DNA from 3 places in the Micromonospora sp. NPDC049051 genome. Region 1 is predicted to be linked to each of the others. Evidence: riboswitches for the same ligand, from Rfam matches in the RefSeq annotation. Region 1 holds a riboswitch; each other region holds the start of a gene.
What was found. Region 1 has a riboswitch for cyclic di-AMP ahead of ACGFIR_RS08960 (C39 family peptidase). Riboswitches for the same ligand answer to the same signal wherever they lie in the genome.

Region 1 (5,813 bases):
CATCAGGATGCGCCGGTGCATTCGTCCCGCCTCTCGTCACCTTCGGGTCCCGGAATACTAGCCAGGCATCCGGCGCGGACCCGGACGCCCTGCGCTGCCGTCTCGGGACAAAACGCCTCGACCATCGGGAACCGGGGAGGGCGTCCACGCCTGTCGGGGCATAACGGACACTCGCGGACGGTACGGAACAGAGCCTCACGTTCGGCAGGTAGGGTGCCCGACGGGCGGTACCGACCGGTGGGCCGCCAGCAGGCCCCGCGGGGCGCCTGCCCGCGGAGGGCCGAGGAGGAGACGTACGTGCTGGTGAGCCTGCGGAGCGCCGGGATGTCGGCATGACGGACGCCGCGACCGTCGCGCCGGCCGAACGGCCCGCGTCCTCGGCCAACCGCCTGCCGTCGCTGACGGGGCTGCGCTGGGTCGCCGCCCTGCTCGTCTTCGGGTTCCACGCCGCGACGATGGGCATCATCGCCGAGCCCGGCCACAAGGCCGTCGTGGACTGGATCTTCACCCTCGGCCTGTCCGGCGTGCAGTTCTTCTTCATCCTCAGCGGCTTCGTGCTGGTCTGGTCGGCGCGGCCCACCGACACCCGCCGGGCGTTCTGGCGCCGCCGGGTGGCCAAGATCTGGCCGAGCCACGTGGTGCTGTGGGGGGCGGCCCTGGCGGTCGCGGCCTGGTTCGCCGACCCGGTGGACCGGTTCGTCGCCGTGGAGAACCTGTTCCTCCTCCAGGCCTGGGACCCCCGGCCGGGCCACTTCTACAGCATCAACACGGTCAGCTGGTCGCTGTCCTGCGAGTTCTTCTTCTACCTCTGCCTGCCGCTGGCGCTGCCGCTGATCCGTCGGGCCCGGCCGTGGGCGCTGTGGGCCGTCGTGGTCGCGGTGCCGCTGCTGATCCTGGCGCTCTGGCCGGGCCAGGCCCTGGTGCCGGAGGAGAGCCGCTGGTGGTTCACCCAGGTCTTTCCGCCCGTACGGTCGCTGGAGTTCTGGATGGGCGTCGCCGCCGCCGAGCTGATGCGGCGGGGCCGCTGGCGGGGCCCGCGCCTGCCCGTCGCCAGCCTCGTCTTCGTGGCGACCTGGCTGGTCGCCGCGCAGTGGGTCCGCGCCGAACTGTGGGCGGCCCTGCTCTCGGTGGCGTACATCCTGGTCATCACCGCGGCGGCCGACGCGGACGTGCGCGGGCGGCGCTCGCCGTGGCGGTCCCGTCCGATGATCTGGCTCGGCGAGGTCTCCTTCGCCTTCTACCTGGTGCACGTCCTGGTGATGATCACCGTCCTGCGGCTCACCGGCGACTGGGGCGTGGGCTTCCGCGGCTGGTGGGGACTGGCGGTGGTGCTCGGCTTCCTGCTGGTGAACCTGGCCCTGGCCGGCCTGCTGCACCGCTTCGTGGAGAAGCCGATGATGCGGCTGCTCACCCCGCGCCGGCCCGCCCGGCCGACGCCGCCCGGCGGGGACGACGCCGGGAGCACCTCCGGCGGTACCGGGCCGGCGGAGGCGTCGGGGAAGCGGGACAGCGCCGTGCCGCGCCCCCGGTCCGCCGAGCCACGGACCGGGGACCGACCGGCGTACGTCGACTCACGCTGACCGTCCCGGCGGGCGGGACGTTCCCGCCGGGGCCGGCCCGCGCACGGACGGTAATCCCACGGTTTCGGTGACGCCGGTCACCATGGCGCCGAATCGGTCAACCAACGTGCGCGGGTCGATTCACGCCGCGAATTCGGGGTGCCGATGTCCGCCTGCTTGACCCCTCGTCCCCCGGAGGGCTCCCAGAAACGGTCGTCCCATTGAGTCACGACAGTGGCTCGATGCCCGCAAAATCGGGCCCAGGATCCAGGTTTAGGCAGGTGGGGTGGGGTTGGCAGGGCGCGAACCGGCCAGTAATGTCGGCGCGTCCGGTGCGGTACCCGATCGCCAGAGGGCGACGCCGCGCCGACCCGCCTAATCGTGAACGACGAACCGGGGACCCACTGCTTCATGGGGTGAATCCGAGGGCCGTAGGCCCTTGGTAGGGCGTTCTTCCCGCCCGAATCCGTCAGCTAACCCGGTCGGCGGTGTCGGAAGGAGTTCCATCCTCGTGCAGCACCCATCCGCCCCTCGGTTGTTCCGCCGTCTCCACGGCGTCGCGGTGCCCGCGCTCCTCGGCCAGCAGGTCGTGAGCTGACCGACCGGTCACCGTCGTTCGTCGCCCGGCATCCCGGGCGCACCCCCTGAGCAGCCCAGCACCCCGCACGGACGCCCGTCCGCGCGGTCGGTCCGCCCTGCCCTCGGCACGGATCGCGGGCTGCCCACCCCGAGCCCGTGGAGGAAACCGTGAAGCACCACCTCAAGCGACAGCTGCGTCGCCTCACGTCCGAACGTCCGTACCAGCTGGCCGCCGCGTCCGCCGCCGCGCTCGTGCTGGCGTCGGGCACGGGCGCGCTGCTGGCCAGCACCGACGAGGCCCCCGCCGCCGCGCAGGCCCCGGTCGCCGCGACCGAATCGCGCGACGACGACGCCGCCTCGCGCGGAGCGGCCCGGGTCACGACCGCCCCGTCCAGCGCCGCTCCGGCGGCCTCCAGCGCAGCCCCCTCGGCCAGCGCCTCCAGCGCCGCCGCCAACCCGGATGTGACCCGTGAGCCGGAGCGGCCGAAGCCCCCGGCGGCCAAGAGCCTGAACTACGACTACCAGGCCCAGACCACCTTCTACAACTGCGGCCCGGCGGCCGTCCGGCACGCCCTCAGCGCCGCCGGCATCGCGCGCAGCCAGGACACCCTCGGCGCCCAGCTTGGTACCGACCAGATGGGCACCGACTCCGCCGAGGACACCACCCGCGTGCTGAACGCGACGGTGAAGGGTGCGCCGTACCGGACCCGGATGATTCCCGGCGGCGCCGCCACCCCGGCCCAGATGGACCGGCTCCAGGCCGACGTCGTCGCGGCCATCGGCGACGGGCGGGGCGTCGTGGTGAACGTGGCCGGCAGCGCCACGGACACCAACGGCGGCTGGCACTCGTTCCCCGGCGGTCACTACGTCGCCGTCGTCGGCTACCAGGACGAGGGCCGGCTGGTGAAGATCGCCGACTCGGCGAACCCCGCGACCGCCTCGTACTGGATGAGCACCATCGCCCTGGCGAACTGGGCCGCCACCCGCGGCTACTCCGCCTGAGCGACACCGTCGGGCGTCGGCTCCCACCCGGGGGCCGGCGCCCGATGTCGTGTCCGGGTCACGGCCCTCGCCCTCGGCCCGCCCGGGTGACAGACTGCGCTGCATGGTCGACGGAACGGGTGACCGGGAGGACGGCCGGCGCGTGCTCCTGCTGCTGCACGGCATGGGCGCCACCGGCGAGGTGTGGCTGCCGTGGGCGCCGCTGCTGGAACGCCGGTGGGCGGGGCGGTGGCTGGCGCCGGACCTCGCCGGCCACGGCTGGTCGCCGCCGCTGCCGGAGTACTCGTTCGCGGGGCTGGCCGCGCGGATCGCCGCCGCCCTGCCGGCGGGGGAACGGCTCGTCGTGCTGGGCCACTCCCTCGGCGGGGTGGTCGGGCTGGCGCTGGCCGCCCGCGGCGCCGGCCTGCCGGTCGACGCCGTGGTCGGGGTCGGCATCAAGGCGGTCTGGTCACCGGCGGAGCTGGCGAAGGCAGGCGAGTTGGCGACCCGGCCGGTGACCTGGTTCGCCAGCCGGGACGAGGCGGCCCGCCGCTACCTGCGGGTGGCCGGGCTGACCGGGCTCGTCGCCCCGGAGCATCCGATCGTGGCGGCCGGGCTGCGCCAGGTCAACGGCCGCTGGCGGCTGGCGATGGACCCCGCCGCGTTCGGCGTGGGCGAGCCGGGCCTACCCGCCCTGCTGGCGGCCACCGACGTGCCGGTGCTGCTGGCCCGCGGCGAGCACGACCCCATGGTCACCGACGCCCAGCTCAAGGAGTTGGGCGTGCCGGTCGCCACCCTGCCCGGCCTCGGGCACAACGCCCACGTCGAGGCCCCCGAGGCGGTCCTGGCCCTCGTCGACCCCTACCGCTGACCGGAGGCGTCAGGTGGTGGGGGAGAGCGTCGCCTCGTCCGGGTCGACCGGCACGCCGGGCCCGCCGGCGGTACGCGGGGCCGGCGGGTTCCAGCCCTCGTCGAGCTGCCGCCGCGCCGCCGCCAGGAACGCCTCGGCGTACGACTCGGCCGGGAAGTCGCCCAGGTAGCGGCTCCGGGTGGTCCACCGCGCCGAGGCCAGCGGATCGGTGTCCAGCAGCGCGGTCAGCACCTCGTCGACGTTGGACATGTCGGGCCGCAGCACGTAGCCCGACCCGGCGAGGGGGAACTGCTCGCCGAACCGGTCGCCGGAGCCCACCATGTCGGTCACCGCGTACGGCTTGCCCGAGTAGAGGTAGTCGGAGATCACCCCGGAGACGTCGGAGATGAGCGCGTCCGAGCGGTTCACGCACTCGGTCAGGGTCAGCTCCCGGCTGGCGGCGGCGCCGAAGACGTGCTGCCGGCCGCTGCGGGCCCGGTCCGCGGCCAGCAGCTCGGTGAGCCGGCCCAGCTGGCGGGCGGAGGCCGGGTTCTGCGAGGTGTACGGGTGGGCCCGCAGGATCACCGTCGCGCCCCGGTCGAGCAGCCGGCGGAGCAGCTTCTCGGCCACCGGCAGGGAGCAGTAGTTGGCGTCGGCGTTGTGCCCCGTCCAGGTCGGCGTGTAGAGCACCGTCGGGTTGGCCCGCCCGGACGCCGCCTCGGGGCGTACCTCGATCGCCTCGACCTGCGGGCGGCCGACGACGACGAACTTCTCCGCCGGGATGTCGACCCCGGCGCGGGCGTACCGGTCGATGGCGGCCTGACCGGCGACGAAGATCCGGTCGAAGATCGCCGAGACCGGGTTGGCGCTCGGGGCCTTGTCGCTGTCGCCGTGGTGCAGCTGGACGTGGGTCAGCTGGGTAAAGCGGATGCAGTGGCTGTTCTTCGCGCCGTGGTTGACGTAGAACGCCACCCGCAGGCTCGGCACCAGCGCCTCGTCCATCGCCCTCGTGGTGGGGCAGTAGACCACGGGCGCGCTGGTGGCCGCCGCGATCACGGGCAGGAACTCCGGCTCGCGCACCATCACCAGGAACGGCCGCCCGATCCGCTCCAGGTACGGCAGCCACATGGTGACCTGGTACTCCGAGCCCGGCGGGGCGGAGAAATGGAGCAGGAACTCGGGCTGGTGCCGGCGCAGCGCGCGGGACACCGCCGAGCCGCCGGCCCCCGGGCGGAACCGGCGTCGGGCCAGGTCCAGCCCGACCGCCCCGGCACCGGCGGCCACCAGCAGCACGGCCGCCAGCGCGACCCCGGCCGGCAGCGCCGCGACGGCGGCCAGCGCCAGCAGGGCGAGCAGCCCTGACAGCGCGTCGCCGAGGCGGGCGGCGACCAGCGGCGTCCAGGTGCGCACCGGCAGGTTCGCGGCGCGTACCTCCAGTCCACCGGCGTCCCGCAGCGGATTGACCAGCAGTACCAGTCCCAGCAGGACCAGGGCGGTCGCGGCCAGCGCCGGATCGAACCCGGCGTCGAGGCGGCGGGCGTAGCCGACCAGGATCGCCGCCGCGACCAGCGCGGTCTCCGCCGCGTTGTCGGCGCCCGGCCGTACCCGCCGCTCCCAGGTGGCGGCCGCGAGGGCGGCCACGGCCAGCCCCAGCCCCCAGCCGGTCGCGCCGGTCAGCGCGACGACGAGGAACGCCAGCACCGCCAGGCCGGTGGCCAGCGCGCGGGCGAGCAGCTTCCGAACCAGGTCACCACGCATGTCGGCTCCGTTTCCCGCCGTGGCCCGAAAATCCGCCGTCAGCCGAGGCCGGCCGGGCTGGCGTCCCGCTCGGCGCGCGGCGGGCC
Region 2 (5,813 bases), on a different contig from region 1:
CGTTCTGCTCGACGATGCTCAACGACGGCGTGAACGGCAAGGAGGCCGGCGAGCAGGTCGAGGTCGTCGACGTGGCCAGCGTCCTGCTCCGGTCGGTCAAGCCCGAGCAGGCGCCGGGCGGCACCGACACCGAGCGGCTGCCGGTCGCCGGCTGACCCGTACCCCCTGTGACGCCCGAGGGGCGGCGGCACCCTTCCGGTGCCGCCGCCCCTCGGCGTGGTCCGGCCCGTTGCCGCATCGACTGGGATCGTTGATCTCCCGGGCCGATACCCTTGGTACGCAAGCGGTTGCGCAGGCGTGAAGTGGCCCCCGGTCACCTTGATTCCGCTGCCGGCCTTCCCTAATGTTGGGCACCGGCCGCTGTGGGTCGTCTGTCTCGCCCCTCTTCCCTCGCGCGAGGCGCCAAGCGGCCGGGTTGCAAAAGGAGTCGGTGCCGGTGGCAACCATGCCCCCTCATCGTCACGCACCGGGACGGTCTGCTCGCCCGGGTGGCCTGCGCAGGGTCGCCCACCTTCTGCTCACCCTGATCGCCGCGGCGGCGGTCGGCGCCGGCATGCTGGCCGCGCCCGCCCACGCCGAGCCCTCGGTCGACGAGATCGAGGCCGCGATCGACCAGAAGTGGCGGCAGCTCGAACCCACCATCGAGCAGTACAACAAGGTGCGGGCGCAGCTGAAGGTCAACCGCAAGAAGTCGGAGGACCTGCAGAAGAAGATCCAGCCGTTGGCGCTGGAGACCGAGCTGGCGATGGACCGGGTCGGTGCCCTCGCCTCCCGTTACTACATCTCCGGCCCCTCGCAGGAGATCGGCGCGCTGCTGGTCAGCGCCAAGCCTGACACGCTGACCGAGCAGCTGACGCTGCTGGACCGGCTGGCCGCGCAGGAGCGCAAGCAGCTCGAGGGCGTGACGAAGGTCCGCGAGAAGTTCGACGCGGAGAAGCAGAAGCTCGACACGCTGATCGTCTCCCAGACGAAGCAGCAGAACGACCTGGCGGCGAAGAAGAAGCAGATCGACGCCGACATCAAGAAGCTCGAGGCGTCGATGCCGGTGACGACGGTCAAGACCGTGAACTGCCCGACCATCAACGGGGTGGTCAGCGAGAAGGCCCGAATCGCGATCCGGACCGCCTGCGCCCAGGTCGGCGACCCGTACGTCTGGGGTGCCACCGGCCCGAACTCGTTCGACTGCTCCGGCCTGACCCAGTACGCCTACAAGGCCGCCGGGGTCCACCTGACGCACTTCACTGGCGCGCAGTGGAACGAGGGCAAGGCCATCCCGCGCTCCGAGGCGCGCCCGGGTGACCTGGTCTTCTTCTTCAGTGACCTGCACCACGTCGGCCTCTATCTCGGCAACGACAAGATGGTGCACGCGCCCCGGGCCGGCAAGCCGGTGAACGTCTCCAGCATCAACACGATGCCGGTGGCCGGGTTCCGCAGGCCCTGATGCGCACCCGCTGATCCACGCAACGAAGGGCCCCGGTCGGAGTCGACCGGGGGCCCTCGTCGTACGGGTGGATCAGCGGGGCGCGCCCAGCGGGGAGGGCACCAGGTCCACGTCGTCCAGGTTGACGTACATGATCCGGTGACCGAACTGGACCTGCACGTACCTGTTGTCGCCGCGGACGACCGTCCGGTCACCCGGGGCGGAGCCGTCGAACGTGACAGCCCGGTAGTACTCGCCGGGGAGCAGGTTGCCGACGGCGTAGCGCTCACCGGCCGACAGGGTGTACTGCAACGGCGAGATCGCCTGGTACGGCACGCCCTCCGGGTACGCGGCCTGCTCCGGGTAGGCCCGGCCGTACACCGGGATGGTGGCCTTACCGGCCTTCGGGGTCACGACGAACCCGACGGACCACTTCGCCGTCGGCTTCGAGGCGGGGTTGTGGAACCACCCCTTCTGCCCGAGGTACCAGATCGCGGTCCAGTCGCCCTGGACCTCCGCCAGCGCGTACGTCTGGCCGGCCGAGACGCGGGCGCCGTGGTCGGAGACGTACTTGGTGTTGGGGGTGCCGTCGGGCCGCAACGCGATGTCGTTGACCAGCGGCGCGTCGTGGCTCGGCGCGTTGTGCAGGAACAGCGCGGAGGAGCCGCGCAGCGGGCAGGGGGCCTCCGCCGGCGGCGGGTTCGGCACGCCCGGCGGCTGCCGGTTGCAGCCGGTGAACGGCGGCTGGTTGGTGGCGAAGTCGGGGTCGATGGTGACCAGCCCGGTCCGGTGCGTGCCGGTCGACTTGAACGGCGCCTTCAGCAGGTCGAAGTAGTGCGACCAGTCCCAGTACGGTCCCGGGTCCCAGTGCATGCCGCGCACGTTCGCGGCGACGGTGCCGGGGACGTTGTCGTGGCCGATGATGTGGTTGCGGTCCAGCGGGATGTTGTACTGCCGCGCCAGGTGACGGACCAGCTTGGCGGAGGTGCGGTACATCGCCTCGGTGTACCAGGTGCCGTGCCCGGCGAAGCCCTCGTGCTCCAGGCCGATGGACTTGGCGTTCACGTACCAGTTGCCGGCGTGCCAGCCGACGTCCTTGGTCTTGATGTGCTGGGCGATGTGGCCGTCGACCGAGCGCAGGGTGTAGTGCCAGCCCACCCGCTTCGGGTCCTTGACCAGGTTGACGCTGGGGCCGAAGTAGCCCTCGGTGTCGTGGATGACGATGTACTCGATCTTCTGCTGCGTGGGCCGGTTCGCCAGGTCGTGGTTGCCGTAGTCGCCCAGGGCGGGCCCGTACTGCTGGTACGGCGCCGGGATCCACTCGCAGGAGATGTCGACCGGGCACTCCAGCCCGTCGGGCCGGGCGAGCTTGCGCAGCCGCAGCCGGTCCAGCCAGGAACGGTCCGGCTGGACCGCGCTGCCGGCCAGCGTGACGCGCTGCCCGTCGTCGGTCAGCCGGCTGTCGCCGGTGGCGATGGTGGCGTACACCTCGTTGGCGAAGGCCGCCGCGGCGTCGGCGCTGTCCGCGCCCGAGTACCGGGCCACCGCGCCGTACCAGGCCGCGGGGTCGGTGCCGGCACCGACCGGGGCGCCGATCTCCTTCTGGTACGCGGCCAGCAGCGCCGCGCCGCCCCGGATGTTCGCCGTGACGTCCGTGCGCAGCGCCTCCTCGCTGGCGCCGGTCAGTTCCGCGGCGGCGTCGAGCGTCCGGAGCGCCTCGGCGGGCGGGGCGGCGGCCGGCGGCTCGTTGGCCTCGGCCAGGGACGGGCGGGAGTCGTCGCCGCGCGGGTCCTCGCTGCCCTCGTCGTGGTGGGTGCCGCCGGACAGGGCGGCGACGTGCTCGGCGTCGGTGAGGTGCATCGGTCCGTAGCCGCCGCTGGTGCTCGGCGTGCCGGCGTTGGTGTCCCAGCGGGACTGTAGGTAGGAGACCCCGAGCAGGACGCTCTCCGGCACGCCGTACTCGGCCGACGCGGCGGCGTACTGCTGCTGCCGGTCGGTCACCGGCGTCGCTGCGGCGGCGGATCCGGCGGCGGTGAGCGGCGTCGCCGTCAGGGCGGCGGCCACGGCGGCGGCCAGCAGGACGCGTCTGCTCCTCGATGTCGCTGACAGGTGCATCAGACCCCCAGTTCGGGCGGGCAAAGGTGGGGCCACCTTCGCCCCGCCCGCCGCCTTTGGTCAATACCTTTCTGTCTGACACTTCAGAAGGAAGAAAATCTTCGTCTTCCGGGTTGCGGATTCGCCAGGCGCGGGTGGGTACGGAGTGTCACTGCCCGCAGGGTTGCGGATCGATAACGGCCGTCTCTACTCTGGTCATTCGTCGGCCGGTGACAATCCGTCCAACCCGGGCGGTGGCGGTCCGACACCGCCGAGTCGCTCACGAGCGAGCCGGGGACCCAGGTTCCCGGGGTGAATCCGCAGCCCCTGCGGTAGGGCGTCCCCTTCCCGCCCGAACCCGTCAGCTAACCCGGTAGGCGGTCCGGAAGAAGGAGTACGCAGCCCGGTGGCACACCATGCCCCGCGGCCACCGTCGGCCCGGTCGGCCCGCACCGACCCGACGACGGCTGCGCCGCGCCCACGCTGGTACCGCTGCACCACCGCCCTCGCCGCCCTCGCCGCGTTCGCCGTCGTCCTGACCGGCGGCGCCACGGCGGCTCACGCCGAACCGACGGTCGCCGAGATCGAGCGGCAGATCGACGAGGACTGGAACAAGCTCGAACCGATCATCGAGCGGCACAACGCCACCCGACAGGACCTGGCCGCCAGACGCAAGCAGGCGAACGCGCTCGCCGCGCAGATCGGGCCGCTGGAGAAGCAGGTCGACGAGGCGATGGAGAAGGTGGGCGCCCTGGCCGCCCGCGCCTACAAGGGCGAGAACGTCTCCGTCGTCAACGCCCTGCTGGGCAGCCGCTCGCCCAGCGAGATGGTCGGGCAGCTCGAACTGCTCGACCGGTTCGCCCAGCACCAGCAGCAGGACGTGCGGCAGGTCGCCGAGCTGCGCGACCAACTGGCCGCGAAGAAGGCGCCGCTGGACGAGATGGTCGTCCAGCTCAGCCGCACCGAGGCCCAGCTCGCGGCGAAGAAGAAGCAGATCAACGCCGAGATCGACCGGTTGCAGAAGCTGCGGCTGCGGGTCTACGGCAACGGCGGCGGCGGGCCGCTGCGTCCCGCCCCCTGCCCGGCCGGCTACCCCGGCGGCCCGGCCGGTACCGCCGTGAAGTTCGCCTGTGCCCAGATCGGCAAGCCCTACGTCTGGGGTGCCGAGGGGCCGAACTCGTACGACTGCTCCGGCCTGATGCTCGCCGCCTGGGCGAAGGCCGGGGTCTCGCTGCCGCACAACGCCGCGCAGCAGCGCCGGGCCACCGCGTCCGTCAGCCGGAGCGAGCTGCGCCCGGGGGACCTGGTCTTCTACTACAGCGACCTGCACCACGTCGGCATGTACGTCGGCGGGGGCTGGGTGGTGCACGCCTCCCGCGCCGGGGTGCCGATCAAGATGAAGAAGGTCGACGACGGCCCGATCCACAGCTACGGCCGACCCGGCTGACGTGCCCGGAGGGTCCCCGCCCGGCGGGGGCCCTCCGCCCGCCCGCAGGTCGGGTCAGCGGGTCGGCCAGGTGCGCCAGTGCTGCCAGGAGCGGCTCGGGGTCGGCCCGCGCTGCCCCTGGTAGCGCGAGCCGTAGACGACCGAGCCGTACGGGTGCTGCGCCGGCGACGAGAGCCGGAAGATGCAGAGTTGCCCGATCTTCATGCCCGGCCAGAGCGTGATCGGCAGGTTGGCCACGTTGGACAGCTCCAGGGTGACGTGGCCGGAGAAGCCCGGGTCGATGAAGCCCGCCGTGGAGTGGGTGAGCAGGCCGAGCCGGCCCAGTGAGCTCTTCCCCTCCAGGCGGCCGGCGAGCTGGTCGCCGAGCGAGATGACCTCCAGCGTCGAGGCGAGCACGAACTCGCCGGGATGCAGCACGTAGGGCTCGCCGTCGGGTACCTCGACCATCGACGTGAGGTCGTCCTGCTGCTGGGCGGGGTCGATGTGGGTGTAGAGGTGGTTGTTGAAGACCCGGAAGAGCTTGTCCAGGCGTACGTCGATGCTGGACGGTTGCACCAACGCGGGCTCGAACGGCTCCAGCGCGAGCGTTCCCGCCTCGATCTCGCGGGCCAGGTCGCGATCGGAGAGCAGCATCCGCACACCTTAGCGAGCGACGTGCGTGACCTGCGTGTCGGAGTGCGCCTTCGTACAATTGTTCGATAGAATGCCGGCATGGCTTCCTGGTCCGAATTCGCCGCCGACGAGCCCCGCCTCGCCGACGGGATCCGCCTCCTCATGCAGCAGTACGGGCCGGGCTTCGGCTACCTGGCCACCGTCCGCGCCGACGGCGGGCCCCGGGTGCACCCGGTCTCC
Region 3 (5,813 bases), on a different contig from region 1:
CGTCGGCCGCCTGATGAAGCGCGGCTGAGCCGCCGGCAGCTCCTCCGCCGTCGGCGCACCGGGTCGCACGCCGGTCTCCTCCCGGCAGGCTCCGCCCGTGGCGCCCCGGCGCCCCCCGATGGGAGACGCCGGGGCGATCGGATCAGAACCGGCCGAGGATCTTCCGCATCGTATCGATCTCCGCCTGCTGGGTGCTGACGATCTGCTGGGCCAGAGCCTTGGCCTCCGCGTGCACGCCCCGGGCCAGCTCGTCGCGGGCCATCGTGACCGCGCCCTCGTGGTGGGCGATCATCATGGTCAGGAACTGCCGGTCGAACTCCCGGCCGGCGGCGGCCGCCAGCTTCGTCATGTCGGCGTCGGACATCATGCCGGGCATGCCGTGGTCCATGTGCGGCATCTCACCCGGCGTCGGCACCGGCCGTCCCCAGGCCGCCAGCCAGCCGCTCATGGTGGCGATCTCGGGCGCCTGGGCCGCCTTGATCTCGGCGGCGAGCCGCTTGACCTCCGGGTCCGCCGCCCGCGTCGCCACCAGGTCGGCCATCTCCACCGCCTGCCGGTGGTGCGGAATCATCATCTGGGCGAACATCGCGTCGGCGTCGCCGAACGCCGTCGCGCCGGTGGCGGTGGCCGCCGGCCCGCCGGTGCCGGGGGTGCCGTGTCCCGCGCCCGGGGACGGGTGGTCGTCGCCGCCGCAGGCGGCCAGGGCGAGAGCGGCGGTGACGGCGACGCCGGCCAGGGCGGCACGGCGCGCGAGGGTACGAGTGGTCATGTCTGAGCCTTTCGGTGTCGGAACGTAGGCGGCACGACGAGGACGCGGAACGGCGTGAGCCGCACCCGCGTCGAACGCGTCCTACCTGCGCAGCACCGAGACCGTGGCGAGCCGCAGACCGACCGGCCGGGGTGGCGGGGCCCGGGGCGGCAGGACGCAGCCGACCGGACCGCCCCCCACCGGGCCGACAGCGCGTACGCGGGCCGACAGGAGCGCCGCCAGCAACAGCAGCGAGGCCGCGAACGCGCCCAGCACGGCCAGGCACACTCCCCACCCGGGCAGCTCTCCCCCCGCGCCGCCGGACGGCAGGAGCTGTCCTGCCGCGCAGCCACCGGGGCAGTCCACGACGGCCCCGAGGGCCGCCCCTACGGCATGGAGAGCCGCCCCGCCGGCGTGGAGGGCGACGTCCTGCGGGGGCGGCGCGAGCGCACCGTCGGCGTGCGGGGCGAGCGCGGGGGCCGCGTGCGGGACGGGCGCGAGCACCACCTGCCGGCCGGGCGCGAGGGCCGCGTGCGGGGCGGACGCGGCGGCGTGCCCCGACGGGGCGGGGGCATGGCCGGTCGGGTGCGAGTCGTGACCGATCGTGTGCATGGCGGCCAGCCCGAGCAGCGTGCCGACGAGCAGCAGGAGCCGCGCGCCCCGCGTCGCCGTCACCGTCGTCCGCACAACCGTCACGCTAGCGCGTCGACCCGCTCCGCACGGGTACCAACCCGCGGCGTCCCCGCATCGATGCCCGACTGAGGTCCGCGTCGCGACACCGCCCGCACGACCTGCGCCCCGGTGCGGGGGTGGCTACCATTCGGCCGGTGGCCATCCGGACTCCGCACCGTCCGCACCGCGTCCTCCGCCGGGCGGTGGCACCGATTACCCGCCGCCGGGCGGGGGCCGACGACCGGGGTACGTGACCGCACCGCCACGCGGGGACGGTCCCCCGTCCCGGCCGCGTGGCGCGGCTGAACCGACCGGCCCGCCGGCCCGTACCACGCCCTGGATTCGTTGGGAGACACTCGATGGGCGCCGACCACACCCGTCCCGCTCCGTCCGCCCCGCCGGGCGTACGGCGGGTCCTCTTCGCGACCGTGGTGCCCCTCTTCGTCGCCACGTTGATCGCGGCCCTGGTGCTGTGGCCACGGGACACGCCCGATCCCGTGGCCGGCACCGACACGCCCCGCTACCACGGCACCGTCACGCGGGTGGTGACGGAGCCGTGCCCGCCGGCCCCGGAGACCCCGGAGGGAGGCCCGGGGGAGGCACCGGGCCCCTGCGGCATGGTGACCGTACGGGTGGAGGACGGCCCCGACGCCGGCCAGCAGGTGCAGACACCGATTCCCGCCGGGCCCGGCGCACCGACCGTCGCCGTCGACGACGAGATCATCCTGGTCGAGCTCACCGACCCCGCCGACCCCACGGCCAGCGCCTACAACATCGCCGAACACCAGCGCGGAAAGCCACTGATCTGGCTGGTGGCGCTCTTCGCGGCCGCCATCGTCGCCTTCGGGCGGTGGCGCGGGCTGGCCGCGCTGGCCGGCCTGGCGGCGAGCTTCGCCATCCTGCTGACCTTCGTGCTGCCCGGGATCAGCGCCGGGAGCCCGCCGCTGCTGGTCGCGGTCGTCGGCGCCGCCCTGATCATGTTCGTGGTGCTCTACCTGACCCACGGCGTGACCGTCCAGACCTCGGTGGCCGTACTCGGCACGTTGGGCAGCCTGGTGCTGACCGGTGTCCTCGGCACCATCGCCACCGCCGCGACCCACCTGACCGGGTTCGGTTCCGAGGACGCCACCACGCTGTCGATGTACCAGGCCGACGTCGACCTGCACGGCCTGCTGCTGGCCGGGATCATCATCGGCTCCCTCGGCGTGCTGGACGACGTCACGGTGACCCAGGCCGCCACGGTCACCGAACTGGCGCACGCCAACCCCGGGCTGTCCCGGACGCAGCTCTACCGGGCGGCGACCCGGGTCGGCCGGGCGCACATCGCCTCGACGGTGAACACCATCGTGCTGGCGTACGCCGGCGCCTCGCTGCCGGTGCTGCTCCTGCTGACGGCCGACTCCCGGGCGGTGACCCAGCTGCTCACCAGCGAGTTCCTCGCCCAGGAGATCGTCCGCAGCGCGGTCGCCACCCTGGGTCTGATCGCCGCCGTGCCACTGACCACCGGGCTGGCGGCCCTGGTGACCACGGCCGGCCGTCGCGGCGGGGACACCGCCGACCGCGCCGCGACCGCGCCGACCCCCCGGCCGGCGACCGACCGGTCCGAGGCGCTGGAGGCCCTCGGCGGGCCGCGCGGGGAAACGCCGTCCGCCGCTCCCACCGGATGGTCCGGCCGGGACAGGAGTACGGACACCGCATGGTGAAACTCCGCAGCGTGACCGACCGGGGCGTCCGGCCTGATAAACGCGTCACTGGTCACCGTGTGCCATTACGAAATAACGCATTTAGTCGGCTTAGGGACGTAGATCCCCGGGAGTGCTCTCGGGTAACCTCGCTGCCGGTCACCATTGAAGGCGCGCAGCGGCGCCTGCGGTGCCGCCGCCCAATCGCCGCCAGGCGAGCCGGGGAACCAGGCACGTGGGGTGAATCCGCGACAGCGGTAGGGGCCACTTCCGCCCCGAACCCGTCAGCTAACCCGGTCGGCGGTCGACGGAAGGGAAAACTGTGACGGCACCCCTACGCCGCTGGCTGACGCCTGTGGTGGCCGTACTCGCCGCGCTGGCGGTCCTCGCCGGCCCTGTTCCGGCGGTGGCCGCACCCACCCCGCCCACGCCCTCCGGGCACGGGGACGACGAGCCCAAGCTGCTCGACGACCTGATCGAGGCCCGCAACCGGTCCTACGTCCAGGCCAAGGCGAAGCTGGCGAAGTCGAAGAAGCGCCAGCTCGAACTCGCCCTGGAGGTCGACCGCGCGCAGGCCGAGCTGAACGCGCTGGCCCCGCAGGTCAGCCAGATCGCCGCCCAGTCCTACCGGACGGGGCGGATCGGGGCGGTGTCGATGCTGCTGGACACCGCCAGCCCCGACTCGTTCGTCCAACGCGCCGCCGCGCTCGACGAACTCAACCTGGTCAACTCCAAGAAGCTCGCCGAGGTGAACGCGGTCAAGGACCGCGCCGAGCAGGCGAAGCTGGCGCTCGACGCCGAGGTGCGCGAGCAGCAGCGGCTGACGAACGAGATGGCCCGCGGCAAGAAGGAGGCGGAGAAGGCGCTCGCCCTGGTCGGCGGCAGAGGGCTGACCGGCGGCAAGGTGGTAGCCACCTCGCCGGTGGCGAAGATCGCGCCGGGTCGTACCGCCGACGGCGACTGGAAGCCCCTGTCCTGCACCGAGGACGACCCCACCACCTCCGGCTGCATCACCGCGCGCACGCTGCACATGTACAAGGAGGTCAAGCGGGCCGGCTTCAACCGGTTCGTCGGCTGCTACCGCTCCGGCGGCCCGTACGAGCATCCGAAGGGCCGGGCCTGCGACTGGTCGCTGCAACGCAGTGGCTTCTCCCCCTGGCACAACGACGACACCTACATGTACGGCAACAACCTGACCGCGTTCCTGGTCCGCAACGCCGACCGGCTCGGCATCTACTACGTGATCTGGAACAGGCAGATCTGGTTCCCGGCGACCGGCTGGAAGTCCTACAGCGGCCCGTCGAACCACACGGACCACGTACACGTGTCACTGCTCTAGCAGCGCCCCCGGGCCACGCACAGGGCCGCCCCCGCCGGACGCGGGAGCGGCCCTGTGTCGTCGGGTGGGACCGGAGTCAGGCGAGCGCGACGCTGGCCGCCGGCTCCGGCGCGTCGACCGCGAGGGCGGGCACCGCGGCCACCGTCCGCACCTCGCCGGCGGTCAGCCGGTACGACATGCCGACCACCCCGCAGCGGCCGGCGGCCACCTCGGCGGCGAGCACGGCGGAGCGGCCCAGCATGGCCTCGACGGTGTACGCGATGTGGATGTCGACGATCCCGTCGATGTCCTCCACGCCCTCGGCGGCGGCCCGGCGCAGGCTGGGCACCACGGCGTCCACCACGGCGCACAGGTGGCCCGCCGGTGGGGTGCCGGTGGCGTCCGCCGCACGCGCCGCCTGGACGGCCCCGCAGGAGTCGTGCCCGAGCACCACGATCAGCGGCGTGCCCAGGACCGTGACGGCGTACTCCACGCTGCCCAGCACCTCGGGGCCGATGGTGTGCCCGGCGGTGCGGACGACGAAGAGGTCACCCAGGCCCCGGTCGAAGATGATCTCGGCGGCGAGCCGGGAGTCGGAGCAGCCGACGATCACCGCGAAGGGGTGCTGCCCGTCGGCGACCGCGGCGCGGTGCCCGGCGTCCTGGTTCGGGTGACGCGGGGCCCCGGTCACGAACCGCCGGTTGCCGGCGTGCAGCTCGGCGAGCGCCTGTTCGGGATTCGTGGGGGCCGGCGCGGTGCCGACGTCGAGCGGGGCGCCCGTCGTCGGTGCCGGGAGCGTCAGCTCCGGGCCTGGTTGGGTGCCTGGCGATCCGGGACGGCTCATCCCCACCTCGCTCCTCGCGTGAACAGCCTGGTCACCCGGGCCGACGCTGGACGCGGGCTGCCACCACGGTCACACGCAGCGCAAGGTACGTCAAGGGATGCGTGATATGCATTTCATATGTCCGGCGACTCCCCGTACGGCGACTCTCGCACCTCGCGCACCCGCCGGACGCGAGGGTACGGAGCAAAACACGAAGCGGGGGCCATACGATGGCGGACATGGCGACGACAGGGGAGACCGGGAGCACCCGCAACTGGACGTTCCTCACCAACCACGGGCACGTGCTGCTCGCCATCGCCCGCAACCCCACCGCCCGGCTCCGCGACGTCGCCGACGAGGTGGGCGTCACCGAGCGGGCCGCGCAGGCGATCGTCGCCGACCTGGAAGCCGGCGGCTACCTCTACCGCACCCGGGTGGGCCGGCGCAACGAGTACACGCTGAACCCCGCCGGCCGGTTCCGGCACCCCGCCGAAGCGGACCGGCAGGTCGGCGACCTGCTCGCCCTCTTCACCGACGAGCGAGAGCCGGCGGAGGCCACCGAACGCACCT

Region 2: it holds a riboswitch for cyclic di-AMP, as region 1 does, so the genes downstream of both, ACGFIR_RS01545 (NlpC/P60 family protein) here and ACGFIR_RS08960 (C39 family peptidase) in region 1, are expected to answer to the same signal.
Region 3: it holds a riboswitch for cyclic di-AMP, as region 1 does, so the genes downstream of both, ACGFIR_RS03870 (coiled-coil domain-containing protein) here and ACGFIR_RS08960 (C39 family peptidase) in region 1, are expected to answer to the same signal.

Annotation. Positions count from the first base shown of each region.
Region 1 covers NZ_JBICTL010000002.1:365,614-371,426, reverse strand. The annotation lists gene ACGFIR_RS08970 (polysaccharide pyruvyl transferase family protein) at 1-21, opposite strand, end outside; gene ACGFIR_RS08965 (acyltransferase family protein) at 333-1,580, shown strand; cyclic di-AMP (ydaO/yuaA leader) riboswitch at 1,922-2,062, shown strand; gene ACGFIR_RS08960 (C39 family peptidase) at 2,295-3,140, shown strand; gene ACGFIR_RS08955 (alpha/beta fold hydrolase) at 3,244-3,990, shown strand; gene ACGFIR_RS08950 (CDP-glycerol glycerophosphotransferase family protein) at 4,000-5,727, opposite strand; gene ACGFIR_RS08945 (SDR family NAD(P)-dependent oxidoreductase) at 5,766-5,813, opposite strand, start outside.
Region 2 covers NZ_JBICTL010000001.1:318,766-324,578, forward strand. The annotation lists gene ACGFIR_RS01530 ((Fe-S)-binding protein) at 1-155, shown strand, start outside; gene ACGFIR_RS01535 (NlpC/P60 family protein) at 446-1,441, shown strand; gene ACGFIR_RS01540 (N-acetylmuramoyl-L-alanine amidase) at 1,514-3,535, opposite strand; cyclic di-AMP (ydaO/yuaA leader) riboswitch at 3,774-3,908, shown strand; gene ACGFIR_RS01545 (NlpC/P60 family protein) at 3,921-4,961, shown strand; gene dcd (dCTP deaminase) at 5,016-5,594, opposite strand; gene ACGFIR_RS01555 (pyridoxamine 5'-phosphate oxidase family protein) at 5,673-5,813, shown strand, end outside.
Region 3 covers NZ_JBICTL010000001.1:799,650-805,462, reverse strand. The annotation lists gene ACGFIR_RS03890 (metal-sensitive transcriptional regulator) at 1-28, shown strand, start outside; gene ACGFIR_RS03885 (DUF305 domain-containing protein) at 143-769, opposite strand; gene ACGFIR_RS03880 (hypothetical protein) at 851-1,435, opposite strand; gene ACGFIR_RS03875 (YibE/F family protein) at 1,780-3,123, shown strand; cyclic di-AMP (ydaO/yuaA leader) riboswitch at 3,290-3,421, shown strand; gene ACGFIR_RS03870 (coiled-coil domain-containing protein) at 3,425-4,441, shown strand; gene ACGFIR_RS03865 (carbonic anhydrase) at 4,518-5,264, opposite strand; gene ACGFIR_RS03860 (helix-turn-helix transcriptional regulator) at 5,474-5,813, shown strand, end outside.